One region of the Pseudarthrobacter xylosi genome, then DNA from elsewhere that is predicted to be linked to it. Evidence: riboswitches for the same ligand, from Rfam matches in the RefSeq annotation. Region 1 holds a riboswitch; the other holds the start of a gene.

Region 1 (7,379 bases):
ATGGAGGAGGCGTCCAGGAACGGGGCCTTGTTGGTGGCTGAGGCGAACTTGGAGCCGAACTCGCCGAAGGACAGGTGCTGGGCCTTCTTCTCCACCAGGCCGAAGCTGGCGACGTCCCAGAAAGCCGTGGAGCCGCCGACGCCGAGGACCACTTCGTAGCCTTCGGGGGCGCGGAAGAACTGGCTGAGGCCTTCGCGGACGGAGCCTACGAGGTTCTTGACGGGAGCCTGACGGTGGGAGGTCCCCAGGATGGTCTTGGACGCCGCTGAGAGCGCCTCGAGCTGCTCCGGCCGGACCTTGGACGGGCCTGCGCCGAACCGTCCATCCTTTGGCAGGAGGTCGGCAGGAATAGTGATGCTGGTTTCGCTCACGGGGGCTCCAATTTCGGCATGGACGTCGCTCACGTCCGGACGGTGGGGTGGCCGGTAGTCGGCAGTGACTGGATAAGGACCTCCTTTATTCTGCCTGAACCCTTGATTGGGCGGGAACTGGCGCCGTCATAGTCCGGCCAATGAGACCGTTTCTTCCTGCCCGTGATTATCCAGACAAATTCAAAATAGGCTAAGCTTTTTAGCGGACCTCGCCGCTGAGCGGGACGCGATACGGTGGGACAACGCAAGGTACTGCGCTCGAGGAGCTGAGCTGGATGACGGATCTGATCGATACTACGGAGATGTATCTTCGGACCATTTTGGAGCTTGAAGAAGAGAACATCGTTGCTCTTCGCGCACGCATCGCCGAACGGCTGCGGCATTCCGGCCCCACGGTGTCCCAAACCATCGGCCGGATGGAGCGCGACGGACTGGTAGTGGTCTCCGGAGACCGCCATCTGGAGCTGACCGAAGCCGGGCGGAAACGCGCCACGGAAGTGATGCGCAAGCACAGGCTGGCCGAACGGCTCCTTGCGGATGTGATTGGCCTGGACTGGGCCTACGTCCACGATGAAGCGTGCCGCTGGGAGCACGTGATGAGTGAACGCGTTGAGCAGCGCATCTACGAATTGCTCAACCACCCCACCGAGTCGCCCTACGGCAACCCCATCCCCGGGCTGGCCGCACTGGGCGGGCCGGCGTCCGCGCTGCCTGACGCCGCTGTGATTAATCTCCTGGATGCGATGCAGGGCTACGGGCCGGCGTCGAACGTGACGGTCAGCCGGTTGGCCGAGCCCATCCAGGTGGAACCTGAGCTGCTGGTCCAGCTGGACGAGGGCGGAATCAGGCCAGGTGCCTCGGTGTCCCTGGAACGCGTGGGGGAGTACATCTCCGTGCGGGTTCCGGGCATAGAAGGGGCGCTCGAGCTGCCCCCGGAAGTGGCATCGCACGTCTTCGTTTCCGTCCGCTGACGGGACGGCGGTCCCCCCGCGTGGGGCCGCGGGATAGCGCAATGACGACTCGTTCCGCAAAGATAACGGAATTGTTACTGTCCAACTTAATCACCTATAGTTGAAACTCAGCGTCGATACAAAAGCGTTACCTGATCCGAAGCCGAGCTCTGCCAGCGGATCAGGTGCACGAGTCACCAACTGGCAGAGGCGGGGGAACCACAACCGGCAGTCGCGAGACTGCCTTGGGGTGAAGTCCGTCAGCAGCAAGCCTCTTCCAGCGAAGGATCCTCACGGGATATCTCTGCGCCAAGTGCTTGTCACGGCGGACCGGGTCTTTGAACTCTCTGACCCGAATCCGACAGCTAACTTCGCAGGCTACCCAGAGAGGAACATTCTTGACCACGCAATACTCCAGGGGCCGCCGTCGCGCGGCGGGTCCCGCTTCGGCGCCCAGAGTGGCCGAGGATTTCACCGCGGAAAGGCCCCGCGACCCACAGCGGGAAGCACGCCGCCGCCGGGGACCCTTCCGGCAGATGACGGATTTCGCCGCTGCCAGTGGCCTCGGCCAGAAGGCCGGCATCGCCTTGGCAGCAACAGGCCTGGCTCTCACGGTGACGGTTCCCGTGACCGGCCCCGTGATGGCCACCCCGGCGCCCGGCCAGCCGGCGTCGTCCGTTTCCGCCGCCCCGCAGCCCGAAGTTACCGCCGAAGCCGCCGCCCAAATTGACTTCAGCCGCTCATCAGTGGTTACCCAGGGTGATCCCGACGGCAAGCTGAAGCAGCTGCTGAGCGCCCAGTCCGCGGGATCCATTACCCGCGCCGCCTCGGCCGGAAGCCTGGGCTCGCCGCTGGCCCAGCTGGTTACGGCCTCACCCTTCGGATTCCGGGTCAGCCCCATCACCGGCGGCACCGGCGACTTCCACCGTGGCCAGGATTACGTGGCACAGTGCGGAACCTCCGTCATGGCCGCTGCCAGCGGCACCGTGACCTTCGTCGGCTGGCACCAGTATGGTGGCGGCAACCGCGTGGTGGTGGATCATGGCAACGGCCTTGAAACCACGTACAACCACCTCTCGTCCGCCAGCGTCAAGGTAGGCCAGACGGTCAGCCGCGGCGACGTAATTGCCCTCAGTGGCACCACGGGCGCGTCCACGGGCTGCCACCTCCACTTCGAGGTCCAGATCAACGGCGAAGTCGTCGACCCCACCGGCTGGCTCTGACTCAAATGATGGCAAACTCTCGGATCGCAGCGACGTGCCGTGACCTGAATGTGACATTGGCCAGGAACTCCTGTAACGTCTAAAGCGCGTCAACTTTTCCGAAGTTGACGTTCTTGAGTGGATTGCCTAGCTCTGCCACCGCTCAAGGTCCGTTCGCATGACATCGTCTGGCAGGGGCGGGGGAACCAATTTTGGTCTTCGATTCTGAAGGCCTTGGGGTTAAGTCGCAAAGCTTCCACTGTGAAGCAGCGTGGCCGGGTGACTCCCATCCGAATCCGACAGCTCACCTCGTAGGCATTGGGAGAGGCTACCTTCGTGTCTTCACGCCATAATTCTGCGCGCCACCGCGCACAACCGGTTCGCACCAACCCCTTGGACTCCGTGTCCAAGGCAGTCAGTGCTAATGCCGGGACCGTAGGTCGCCAGGCTGCCGTTATCGCAGCTGCATCAGGTCTGATCCTGAGCATGGGGCTTCCGGCCAACGCCGCGGATACCACCGCCGGCGTTTCCGCCTCTACCGAGTCCGGTTCCGCGCAGACGGCACTCGCCGTAACTGCGGCGCCCACGGCTACCGTTTCCTTCGAGCGCCCCGTGATCAAGACCACGCCGGCACCGAAGGTTGAGACGGTTCGTGCGCAGTCCACGGCCTCCGAAACCGGGGCTCAGGGTGCTGCCGCAACCGAGGCCGCGGCCTCCAAGCTCGCTGACACTGTCTCCTCCGCTGCCGCTTCGGGTCTGGCAGCACTTGCCTACACCGGTATCGGCCACCCCTACGTTTGGGGCGGCACCACTCCCAATGGCTGGGACTGCTCAGGCTTTACGCAGTGGGTCTACGCCCAGGCCGGCATCAGCATTCCCCGCACCAATGCCTGGACAGCCATGCGGCCCACCGCCACACCGGCTCCCGGTGACCTGGTCATGCAGAATGGCGGCGCCCACGTTGGCATTTACGTCGGCAACGGCATGATGATCAGCGCACTTAACCCGTCACAGGGCACGCTGCTGCACTCCGTGGCCTCCACAGGCGGCGGATCCTTCTACACCATGAAGTAGAAGAACCGCACTTCGCTGGAAACTTTTCGCTAAATCCCCGTTCGGGGCGTGCCGGCGTACCCCCAAGATGCCGGCGCGTCCAAAGCCCTCGTGCTGCCCACGCGGTCCTGAGGAAAACGAAAGAGAGAAATTAATGACTACACGTGCAACTGTTGCACGGCACCGCGCCGAGGTCGCCAAGACCAACTCGCTGGCTGTCATTGCCAAGGCTGTCGGCGACAACGCCGGCGGCATGGGCCGTCAGGCCGCGGTTATCGCTGCCGCTTCCGGCCTTGTCCTGACCAGTGGTATCGCTGCGAACGCGGCAGACACCGGAGTGCAGCACGAAGGTGCTTCCGCTTCGAACCTTGAGGTTGAGGTTTCGGCCCCGGCCATTATTTCCGCTGCTTCCACCATTGCCATCTCCTACGAGAAGCCGGCCGTGACCACCACTCCGGCTCCGGTTGAGGCTCCCGAGCCGGTTGTTGAAGCTCCGGCTCCAGCTCCGGCCAAGGCCGCGGCCACTATCAAGGTAGCGTCGGCAACCCCTGCCGCTCCCTCGGCTCCCGTCGCTGCCAGCGGCAAGGGTGCTGCCATCCTGTCCGCTGCGTACGCGCAGCTCGGCGTCAGCCAGGACTGCACCATGCTGGTGACCAACGCCCTGGCCGCCGTGGGCATCAACTACCACGGCTGGCCCGCCGGCTACCTGTCCCTGGGTAAGACCGTGAGCGCCGCCGAGGCCCAGCCCGGCGACCTGATCTACTACGCAGACGGCGGCGCGGGCATGGCCCACATTGCCGTGTACGCGGGCAACGGCCAGGCAGTCCACGGCGGTTACAACGGCAACCAGACCGTTGTATTCAGCGCCAATGTTGGTTCAGGACCGGTTTTCATCCGCGTGTCCTAGCAGCTGCTTGAGTGTTCAAAGGACCCCCGCCTCACGGCGGGGGTCCTTTGCTGTCTGCGGGCTGTCGCACAAATCCGGACGGGCGGCCAGGCCCGACACGGGATCCCGGATACTTCCGGATTAGTTGATCCCGGGATTCTTTGTTTACTCTTGTGGTGTCGATCCATAGCCCGGATATGCCGGGGGCAGCCGGCCCTCGTGCCCCTGACGGGTGCGGCCACAAAGAGGTACGTGCATGCGCACTCTCGTTCTGAATGCTGGATATGAACCGCTGGCGGTAGTCACCTTCCGCCGGGCGCTGGTGCTTGTGCTCACGGGCAAGGCCAGCGTTATTGCCGAAGGCGATGACCCTGTGGTGGGGCCCCAGGAGATTATGGGCCGCCCGTCCGTGATACTCCTGAACCGCTACATCCGCCCCAGATACAACCAGAGCACCGCTGTCAGCCGCCGCGGCGTCCTGCGGCGGGACGGCCACCGCTGCGCTTATTGCGGCAAAGGGGCCCACACAATCGACCATGTCCAGCCCAAATCACGTGGCGGCGCCGACTCCTGGGAAAACCTGGTGGCCGCGTGCCTCCGCTGCAACAACAGCAAGGGCGATCACACCCCGGCTGAAATGGGCTGGAAGCTCAGGTTTGTCCCGGAACCGCCGCACGGCACCATCTGGCAGATCAAGGAACTTGAGAAGCCAACGCCGGCCTGGGATCCATTCCTGCTGCCGGAACGGGCTGCCTGATTTCGCGCCGCTGCTTCAGCCCCGCGCAGCATCCCGGCCCCGAGCAGTATTGCAGCCCCGAGCAGTATTCCGGCCTGCACGGTTAAGCTGGGTGGGTGGACGCTGACCCCCTCGAATTCGATGCCGTCATCCTCGCCGGCGGCCGTTCGTCGCGGCTCGGTGGCGTGCCCAAACAGAGCCTGACGTACGACGGCGACTCCCTGTTGCGCCGCTCGGTGGCCGCTGCCGGGGGTGCCGGAGCCGCCGTAGTGGTCGGGCCGGATATCCCGGAAGTGCCTGGCGGGGAGGTCCCGGCCGGGTTTCTGCGCTGCCGCGAGGACCCTCCGTTCAGCGGCCCCGCGGCTGCCATTGCGGCCGGGCTCGCGGCACTGGCCGCTGCGGGCGGCAGCCGTCCCGGGCTGACGCTGGTGCTGGCCTGCGATATGCCCAACGTAGGGCAGGCGGTGGCGGCGCTGAAGGCTGCGTTGCGTTCACGAGGGCCCGGCGCAGGACCTGCCGCAGGCAGTCCTGCGGGCCTGGAACCGGACGGCGTGGTGGCCGTCTCGGAGGATGGCCGCCGCCAGCCGCTCATTGGTTTTTATAGCACAGCCGCGCTACAACGTTCCGTGGCAGAACTGGAAAGCACAGGACGCTTAATCAACGGGTCGGTGAGGGCACTCCTTGCTAGTCTGGACGTGCAGCTTGTCGCCGTTCCGGCCGGCTCCACGGCAGACGTGGATACCTGGGACGATGCCGCCGCACTTGGAGTGGCCGGTCCGGATCCCCTGAGCGGGCTCCGGGGCAACACGGCCGCGAACGATTTGGGAGGCAGAGCGTGAAAAGCCAGGAAGAGACGCTGGAAGAGTGGTGCAGGTCCTTGCTCCAGGCGTATGAACTGGAGGACGTCCAGATCGACGTCAACACCATTCTGTCGCTGGCCGGCGTGGCAGCCCACTCAGTGGTCCGCCCGGCTGCCCCGCTCACCACTTTTATTGCCGGATTCGCCGCGGGCCTGGCTGCGGGATCGGGACAGGCCTCGAACGGCGCCGCCATGACCGCTGCCATGGACCGTGCCCGCAGCCTGGCTGCTGACTATGACGCCGAATCCGCCGGGACCCCCGTCGAATGACTCCCGTTCAGTGACCGCCGCCACCGGCGACGTATCCGAAAATCCTGAGCAGCAGTCAGCCCCGTCAAAGCACCTCGCCCACACCTGGGATGAGGCGCGCAAGGCCGCTTTTGATATCGCCACGCCGATTCCGCCCGGCCAGGTTCCCCTGGGCCAGGCCCTGGGCAGGGTCCTGGCCAGCGACATCACTGCGTTGCACGACATGCCGCACTACGCGTCATCGGCGATGGACGGCTGGGCCGTCAACGGCACTGGTCCCTGGATCGTGGCAGAACCCGGCCAGCGGCTGGCACCCCACCAGGCCAGCCCCATCGTCACCGGCGGACTGATCCCGCCCGGTGCTAAAGCTGTCCTGCGCAGCGAAGCTGCCGTGCTTGGAACGGACGACGACGGCCTTCCGCTGCTGATGACCGGCGGCACCGCCCGCCCCGGCGAGCCCGGGAACGGCCAGCACATCAGGAAGGCCGGCGAAGAAGCCGCCGCGGGAGAGGTGCTGGTCAAAGCCGGCGTAACACTGAACCCGGCCCATCTGGCGGTGGCGGCCCTGGCCGGGCACGATGACCTGCTGGTCCAGGGCAAGCCCGTGGTTAAACTCCTGCTGACCGGCTCCGAAGTTGTTGCCCAGGGGCTGCCGGTCCCAGGACAGGTCCGGGACACCTTCGGTCCGCAGCTCGCGGCCGTTGTGGGAATGCTCGGCGGCATCAACGGCGGCCAGGAACGGATCGGCGACTCTTACGCTGAGTGGCTGGACGGACTGGCGGACCTCCCACCCGAGGTGCCGGACCCCTCCGCGCTGCCAGCCGACGTCGTGATCACCACCGGCGGTACGGGCGTCTCAGATACCGACCACCTCCGCCGGGCCGTGGCGGAACTGGGCGGGCGGCTGGTTATTGACGGCATCGCCATGCGCCCCGGCCATCCGGCTGTCCTGGCCGAGCTCCCCGACGGTCGATTTGTCCTGGGTCTCCCCGGAAACCCGCTGGCGGCCATGATGGCACTGTCCACGGTGGGCGAACCGCTGCTGGCGGCGCTGGGCCACGGCAGTATGCCGC
Region 2 (7,379 bases), on a different contig from region 1:
CCTATGAGTCAACGCGAGGTCTTCCGCTTTCCCGCAGCCGCCGTTAGCCTGTGGCGCATGGACTGGAAACTTGAACTCATTTTTGTGCCCGTATCCGACGTGGACCGCGCCAAGGATTTCTACGTCAACAAAGTTGGATTTAACCCTGACTTCGACGAGCGGCCCATGGATGGCATCCGCTTCGTCCAGCTGACCCCGCCTGGGTCCGCCTGCTCCATTTGTATCGGCGAGGGCCTCAACGACGCCCCTCCTGGTACGGCGCCAAGCCTGCAGATGGTGGTCAGCGATATCCAGGCCGCCCACGACCACCTCAAGGGCAACGGCGTAGAGGTCAGCGACATTGACGTGCAGGACTGGGGGCACTTCGTCTATTTCGCTGATCCCGACGGCAACAAATGGGCGGTGCAGTACATCCCGGGCCGTGACGCCTTAGCCTCTGACTCACAGGCCCGTGACGTCTTAGCCGGTGGCGCCTAAGGCAAAATAGGCAGCATGAACATCCCGACACAAGCCGCCACCCCGACACAAGCCGCCACACGGACGCCTGCAGCCACACGATCGCTGACCTGCCGTGCCGTCCTTTTCGATATGGACGGCACCTTGGTGGACTCCACGGCAGTGGTCGAAGAGGTATGGGGAGAATTCGCTGCCCGGTACGGCCTGGACATCGCCGAGATCCTGCGCACTTCGCACGGCATCCAGGCTGCGGATACCGTCCGACGCTTCGCGCCGGCCGGAGCCGACGTTGTGGCGCTCACTGCCGAACTCGGTGCCATGGAACGGGTGCGGACTGCCGGTATTGTCGCGTTGCCGGGGGCTGCCGAGCTGCTTCGCAGCCTCCCGGCCGAGGCAGTGGCGCTGGTGACCTCAGCGGACAGGACCCTCGCGGACATCCGCATGGACGCCGCGGGACTCGCCATGCCAGCCAAGGCCGTGACGGCGGAACTGGTCACGCAGGGCAAACCGGACCCGGAAGGGTATCTGAAGGCAGCCGGACTGCTGGGCGTGCAGCCGGAGGACGCCGTGGTGTTCGAGGATGCACCCGCCGGAATTGCGGCAGGGGTTGCCGCGGGGATCCGCACGGTGGCCGTGGGTCCCAATACGGGCGTATTGCCGGCAGGAGTGCTCCACATCCCGGACTACCGTGGAGTGACTGTCTCCGTGGAACGGAACGCCGGGGGACGGCCGATCATTTCTTTCCGGCTTTGAGGTCGGCGACCATCTTCGTGATCCGCCTGGCCCGGGTTTCGTCCGACTTGGCATCTCCGATTGGCTCCACGTACCGGCGCTGCGTGCTGTAGTTCAGCGTGGCGTAAAAAGCCTGCGCTTCGGGTTCGGCAGCCAGGGCTGCGGCCAGATCGTCGGGGACCTCGATGATGCGCGGCTGGGTGTCCAGTTCCACGTCCACCTCGATGGTGTCGCCGGCGGCAACTCCGGTGAATTCCCGGTTGGCGGTGCTCACCCCGATCAGGTTCTGTCCGCCCATGACCGCAATGCTGCTCCGGTAGCTCTTGCCGTTGATGGTCACCACCACCGGCGGACGCTTGCCCGCGCCGAGAGCCGAGATGACCTCCTCGGGAACTTCGATTCCCGCCTTGTTGCCGCTGCCCAGGATGGTGGTGGTGATTTTCATGGCCCAAGTATGGCAGCCCTGGCGCCGGGAATCAGGCGCAGGGGAGTCCGGGTAAGGCGGAGTCGGCCTCCTAGTACCAGTTGTGCGACAGGTGGAAGTTCAGCGCGCCGCACGGTGACTGGTAGCGCTCCTGGATGTAGTTCAAGCCCCAGTTGATCTGCGTGCGGTAGTTGGTGAGGTAGTCCCCGCCGGAGCTGGCCATCTTCTCAGCGGGCAATGACTGGACGATTCCGTATGCGCCGCTGCTGGCATTGGTGGCCGTGGTGGTCCATTCGGATTCCTTGGTCCACAGCGTCTGCAGGCACTGCATCTGGTCAGCGGACCAGCCGTAGGTCGCCAGCTGCCCGGCGGCGTAGGCCTGGGCTCCTGCGGGATCGTTGACGGCCACAACGGGAGCGGGTACAGGTTCGGGAGCCGGTGCCGGCGCCGGTGCAGCCTCCGGAGCGACCTCCGGGGCGGGGGCCTGCGCAGGCGCCGGTTCGGCAGCCTGGGGCGCGACGTTGATCTCGGCCGGCGCAGCCTCTGGGGTGGCCGGAGCCTGAATCTCGGCTGCTTGGATGCTCAGCTTCGACTGGGCGCTGGCGTCTTCGGCGGCCTGGTCCACGCTGGCCGCAAGTGAAGCGGACTCGGAAGCGTGTGCCGCGGCGGTGACTCCGACCAGCAGGGCGCACGCCGTCGCCAATGCCGCGGCGCGCTGGCCCACGGAGGGAATCCGGGCCGCCTTGGACAGTGGGGACATAGCTGCACCGATACGGGTCTGCTTGCGGTGGCTGGCGGACTTTGTATCGCCCTGCGGGCGTGTTTCTACCTTGAATTCAGACATGATGGATCGCCTCTCACACCTGCGGAGTTAGCTGTCGGGTTCGGATGAGGGCATCCGGCCACACGGCACAATCACGTGTTGGCTTAACCCCAAAGGGCACTTGGTGCCCGGGACGGTGGGTCCCCCGCCTCTGCCTCTGAAGACGGAATCCGGGAAGTGGCAGAGCTTGGCGTCATCCGGATATGCGGCCCAAACGGGATCCGCACTTGTTCGACGCTACAGGAGCTGGACGCTTAAGTCACATTTTGGTAACAGGAATCACGAAGACGGTGTGTCGCCTTGCTGCGCTCGGGCTTCGGTTAGGTGCACCATGGCGCCAGCAGGAAAAAGTAAGGTGAACTCTGTCCGCCCGGCCCGCGAGGCCACTGCCACGCTCCCGCCGTGGGCCTCCATGATGGACTGGACAATGGACAGGCCCAGGCCGCTGGTGCCCTCCGATGCCCCGGCGCCCACGGCCGGTGCCGTTCCCTTGCGGGCCGCGTCTGCGCGGGCAAACCGGGAGAAAACGTGGTCCACGAACTCCGCAGGGATGCCGCCGCCGTCGTCCGTTACGGTCACTGCAGAGCCCCCATCTGCAGACTTCGTGACAGCGGTGACCACGGTGGTCCCGGGCGGCGTGTGTTTGCGCGCGTTGGAGAGCAGGTTGACCAGCACCTGACGCAGTTGGGAGGCATCACCGTTGACGGCAAGCGGTTCGTCGGGCAGTTCAAGGCGCCAGCGGTGGTCCGGGGCTATGACTTTCTCGTCACTGACGGTTTCGATCACGAGTTGGGTGAGATCAACTTCGCTGAGCTTAAGGGGCTGTCCCTCATCGAGCCGGGCCAGTAGCAGCAGATCCTCCACCAGGGTGGTCATACGTTCGGACTGGCTCTGGACGCGGGCCAGGGACTTCCGCCCGTCCGGCGTGAAGTCCTCGGTCATCCGCATCAGCTCCGTATACCCGCGGATGGCGGTCAGCGGGGTGCGCAGTTCATGGGAAGCGTCGGCAACGAACTGCCGCACCTTGGTCTCGCTCCGCTGCCGCGCCTCGAGGGCACTGGCCACGTTGTCCAGCATCAGGTTGAGGGCGTGTCCTACGCTGCCCACTTCGGTTCCGGGGTTGGAGTTCGACGGCGGGACGCGCACCGCGAGTGCCACCTCGCCGGCATCCAGCGGGAGCCGGGCCACCCGGGTTGCCACCTCGGAAAGCTGCTCCAACGGTTTCATGGTGCGCCGGATGAGCACGGTTCCTGCCAGCCCGATCAGCGCCAGGCCGCCAAGGGAAACGAATACAAACGTCCATACCAGCGATGCCAGGGTGCTTTCCTTGGCGGCCAGCGGAAGGCCCGTGACGAGGACATCGCCGTAGCCGGTTTCCACGGCCACAATCCGGTAATCCCCGTTGGACAGCGAGCGGTTCGCAGGGACGCCGTTCCGCGCCAGTGCCAGCAGGGTCTGCTTGTCTGCGGCGTCGAGGGGCAGGCGTGTGATGCCCGAGTCCAGGAAGCCGCCACTGTTGATCTGGCCGTTCAGGATCCGCGCATTCAGCGTTCCTACGCTCTGCCCGCGGGAATCAAGCGGGTCCGGCCTGCCGTTGAATCCTCCCAAGGGCTGGCGGCCCGGATCGTTCGAGCGCTTGGCGGCCTGGCTCAGCTGGTCATCCAGCTGGCCGGTGAGGAAGGAGTCCATGGAGGCATAGCTGAACAGTCCCACGGCGCCGCAGATGGCCACCAGGAGGGCCATGGCCAACAGGATCAGGCGCGTACGCAGATGCCAGGTATCCGGTTTCAGCCAGCTCCGGGCTGGTGCTGGGGTTGCTCGCGGCGAGGACATGGAGCAGCTACTCGGCCGGCTTGATGACGTAGCCGGCGCCCCGCACGGTATGGATCATGGGCGGGTGCACGGCATCCACTTTCTTGCGCAGGTAGGAGATGTAGAGCTCCACAATGTTGGCCTGGCCGCCGAAGTCGTAGTTCCAGACGCGGTCCAGGATCTGGGCCTTGCTGATCACCCGTTTGGGGTTCTCCATAAGGTACCGGAGCAGCTCGAACTGGGTGGCCGTTAGCTGAAGGTCGTCGCCCGCGCGGGTCACTTCGCGGGTGTCGATGTTGAGGACAAGATCGCCCACCACCAGTTCCGCTGTGTCCATCGCGGCAACGCCGGAGCGCTGGACCAGGCGGTGCAGGCGCAGCAGGACCTCCTCCATGCTGAACGGCTTGGTCACGTAATCGTCCCCGCCGGCCGCGAGGCCCAGGATCCTGTCCTGAACGGCGTCCTTGGCAGTCAGGAACAGCGCAGGTACCTCCGGCGCGAAGGCGCGGATCCTGCCCAGCAGCTCAACGCCGTCGAACCCTGGCAGCATCACGTCCAGCACCAGGACGTCCGGGCGGAACTCCTTGGCGAGCTTGACGGCCTCCGGGCCATCCGAAGCGACGGCAACGGACCAGCCGGCCATGCGCAGCCCCATGCTCATAAGTTCGGAAAGGCTGGGTTCGTCGTCTACCACCAGGGCGCGGATGGGGGAGCCGTCCGGGTGGGCCAGCTGCGGAAGGTTGTTGGTCATGGAATGCGAAGTGGCCATGGGACAACTCTCCGATCATTCGGTTAGCCCGCGCTATGGGGTTCCTGTGCGCACGCTGTGAATGCCAGCCTAGCGAGCTGGGTGGGCGGGCGGGATGCCGAGCTTGCGCCGGGCCGCCGTCTTTTCCGTTGGACAGGTGGCCAAAGGCCACAAGCAATTTCGGCGAGTCATGGCACGGTGAATCTAATGGGCTTAACGCCACGAATAAGCGAAGATTATTCGTTGATCAGGGCCCTATGAACACCCTCAGCGGACAACAACTTACGATTTGTCGTCATTTCCGAATGGTGATCTATCACACAAATCCGCATTCTGTCTCACTATGCGGAACAACGCACCCATTGTTACTTGCAAGTTCTTATTGTTACGTTGCACACTTTGAATTGTGAACAAGAACTCAACAGCACCTGCAGCCGCAGAATATTGGCCCAGCACATCCGCTGCTGCCGACATGCGCTGTTGTCGAATGCACGCCTGACCTTCAGACCCCACGGAGTTCCTAGGCATTCGCCCCCAGCCCAGCGTAGGGCGCCCTCCCCAGATCTCATTGCGGGGAAATCAGCATTCGAGCCGCGATGACGGCCATTCACATTGAGGTAAGCATTCATGTCAGTTGCATCCGGATACGTCCACATCTCCGTCCGTAACGCAGGCAAGGCGGGCCAGGCTTCCGGTCTCCGCCAAGGCTTCGGCGCTCGACCGGCATTCGCCCCGGCAGCCCCAGGCGCCAGCTTTCCCGCCCCCGGCTACGCGCCCCAGGGCTACAACCCCAACTCCTACGGCCAGCTCCGTGCTGTCCAGCCTGCCGAAGCCGCGCCGCTCACCGCGCCCACCCCGGTTATCGCGGGGCCAAACGCCGTGCGGCCCGTCGCCAACGACACCGTAGCCCGTGGATTTGTCCTCTACATGGGCATCGACGAGGAAACCGCAGCGGCCGCCGGAACCTCCATTGCCAAGCTTGCCCAGGAAATCCGCGCTTACGCTCAGTCACTCGTGACCGGTGCCGAAAGCTACGCTGCGGTGGCCGTGGCCCCGGCCGGCACCCCCGGTTCCGCGCTCGACGTCGTCCGTTCCACCTTTGGTGACCCCACCGTGAACGCACAGAAGCGCACGGAGACTGCCCGGCTGCAGCAGCCCCAGGATCCGCGCCCGTCCGGTGTCCTGATCGACCTTGCCCGCCGCGAAGTCCACCTTGACGGCGAATCCCTGAACCTGACCTTCAAGGAATTCGAACTCCTGAACTACCTGGTCGAAAACGGTACCCGCACCGTGGGCCGCGATGAGCTGCTCGAGGGCCTGTGGCGCAACGCCGAGGAAGTCCCCAACGAGCGCACCATCGACGTCCACATCCGCCGCCTCCGCTCGAAGCTGGGCCGCCTCGCCAACACCGTCCGCACCGTCCGCGGCCAGGGCTACCGCTTCTACGAGCACCCCGAAGTTATTGTCTGGGCTGCTCCGGAATACTCGATCTAGTCCTTCAGCGACGCACCAAAGCGGCCGTACCCCTGAGGTGCGGTCGCTTTAGCTTTCACGGGACGCCATCCCCGCAGACGAACCCACGAGCCGGGCGCCTCAAGCGGAAGTTGCTGGAAAGGACGCTGCAGCGCAGCGGGATATCCCGAAAGCGCCGTTGTTGCGTGAGGTACGAGCGCAGGCGCAGAGGGATCGTCGCGCGAAAGCGGAAGCGGCCGCCCTGGCTGAAGGTTACGGGCGCTAGGCTTGGGGGATGAGCGACCACCACATCAAACGCCTGGTGATCATGCGGCATGCCAAGGCCGACTGGCCCGGCGGTGTGGCGGATCATGAGCGGCCGCTGGAGGAGCGGGGGCACCGCGAGGCGCCCCTGGCCGGCAAGTGGCTGGTCAAGCACGGCATCCTCCCGGACTTCATCCTGTGTTCCAGTGCGCTGCGCACCCGCCAGACCTGCACCTGGGTGTGCTCCGAGCTGGGGGATAAGGCCCCGACGCCGAAGCTTGAGGACGGCCTCTACGCCGCCTCTGCACTGCGGATGCTCGCCGTGGTCAACCACGTGCCTGACACCGTCACCACCCTGATGCTCATCTCACACATGCCTGGCGTCCAGGACCTCGCCATGCACCTTGCCTCACGCGACTCGAACCACGACGCCTACATGGACGCCGCCACGCGCTACCCCACCAGCGCACTCACGGTGCTGGAAACGGAAAAACCCTGGGCCGAGCTGGACGGGCAGGATGCCAGGCTGACCAAGTTCAAGGTCCCGCGAGCCCACTGACCCCGCGCGTTCCGGCGACCTCGCGCAGCAGCCCGGCGACGTGCTGGATACCGGGGCTGGCCGCCATGGTCCGGCGGTACACGATGCCCACCTGCCTGACCTGCGTGGG

What was found. Region 1 has a riboswitch for cyclic di-AMP ahead of ACZY1F_RS04315 (M23 family metallopeptidase). Riboswitches for the same ligand answer to the same signal wherever they lie in the genome.
Region 2: linked by a shared signal. The riboswitch ahead of ACZY1F_RS21150 (aggregation-promoting factor C-terminal-like domain-containing protein) and the one ahead of ACZY1F_RS04315 (M23 family metallopeptidase) in region 1 are both predicted to bind cyclic di-AMP.

What each region holds. Positions count from the first base shown of each region.
Region 1 covers NZ_JBVAYT010000002.1:55,053-62,431, forward strand. Annotated here, with positions in the region: gene serC (phosphoserine transaminase) at 1-371, opposite strand, end outside; gene ACZY1F_RS04310 (iron-dependent transcriptional repressor DtxR) at 647-1,342, shown strand; cyclic di-AMP (ydaO/yuaA leader) riboswitch at 1,482-1,716, shown strand; gene ACZY1F_RS04315 (M23 family metallopeptidase) at 1,720-2,544, shown strand; cyclic di-AMP (ydaO/yuaA leader) riboswitch at 2,693-2,855, shown strand; gene ACZY1F_RS04320 (C40 family peptidase) at 2,926-3,597, shown strand; gene ACZY1F_RS04325 (NlpC/P60 family protein) at 3,731-4,483, shown strand; gene ACZY1F_RS04330 (HNH endonuclease) at 4,719-5,219, shown strand; gene mobA (molybdenum cofactor guanylyltransferase) at 5,315-6,037, shown strand; gene ACZY1F_RS04340 (DUF6457 domain-containing protein) at 6,034-6,327, shown strand; gene ACZY1F_RS04345 (molybdopterin molybdotransferase MoeA) at 6,338-7,379, shown strand, end outside.
Region 2 covers NZ_JBVAYT010000020.1:302-7,680, forward strand. Annotated here, with positions in the region: gene ACZY1F_RS21135 (VOC family protein) at 58-477, shown strand; gene ACZY1F_RS21140 (HAD-IA family hydrolase) at 493-1,209, shown strand; gene ACZY1F_RS21145 (DUF1905 domain-containing protein) at 1,190-1,633, opposite strand; gene ACZY1F_RS21150 (aggregation-promoting factor C-terminal-like domain-containing protein) at 1,704-2,456, opposite strand; cyclic di-AMP (ydaO/yuaA leader) riboswitch at 2,462-2,614, opposite strand; gene ACZY1F_RS21155 (sensor histidine kinase) at 2,715-4,268, opposite strand; gene ACZY1F_RS21160 (response regulator transcription factor) at 4,276-5,016, opposite strand; gene ACZY1F_RS21165 (winged helix-turn-helix domain-containing protein) at 5,623-6,489, shown strand; gene ACZY1F_RS21170 (SixA phosphatase family protein) at 6,743-7,270, shown strand; gene ACZY1F_RS21175 (LysR family transcriptional regulator) at 7,248-7,379, opposite strand, start outside.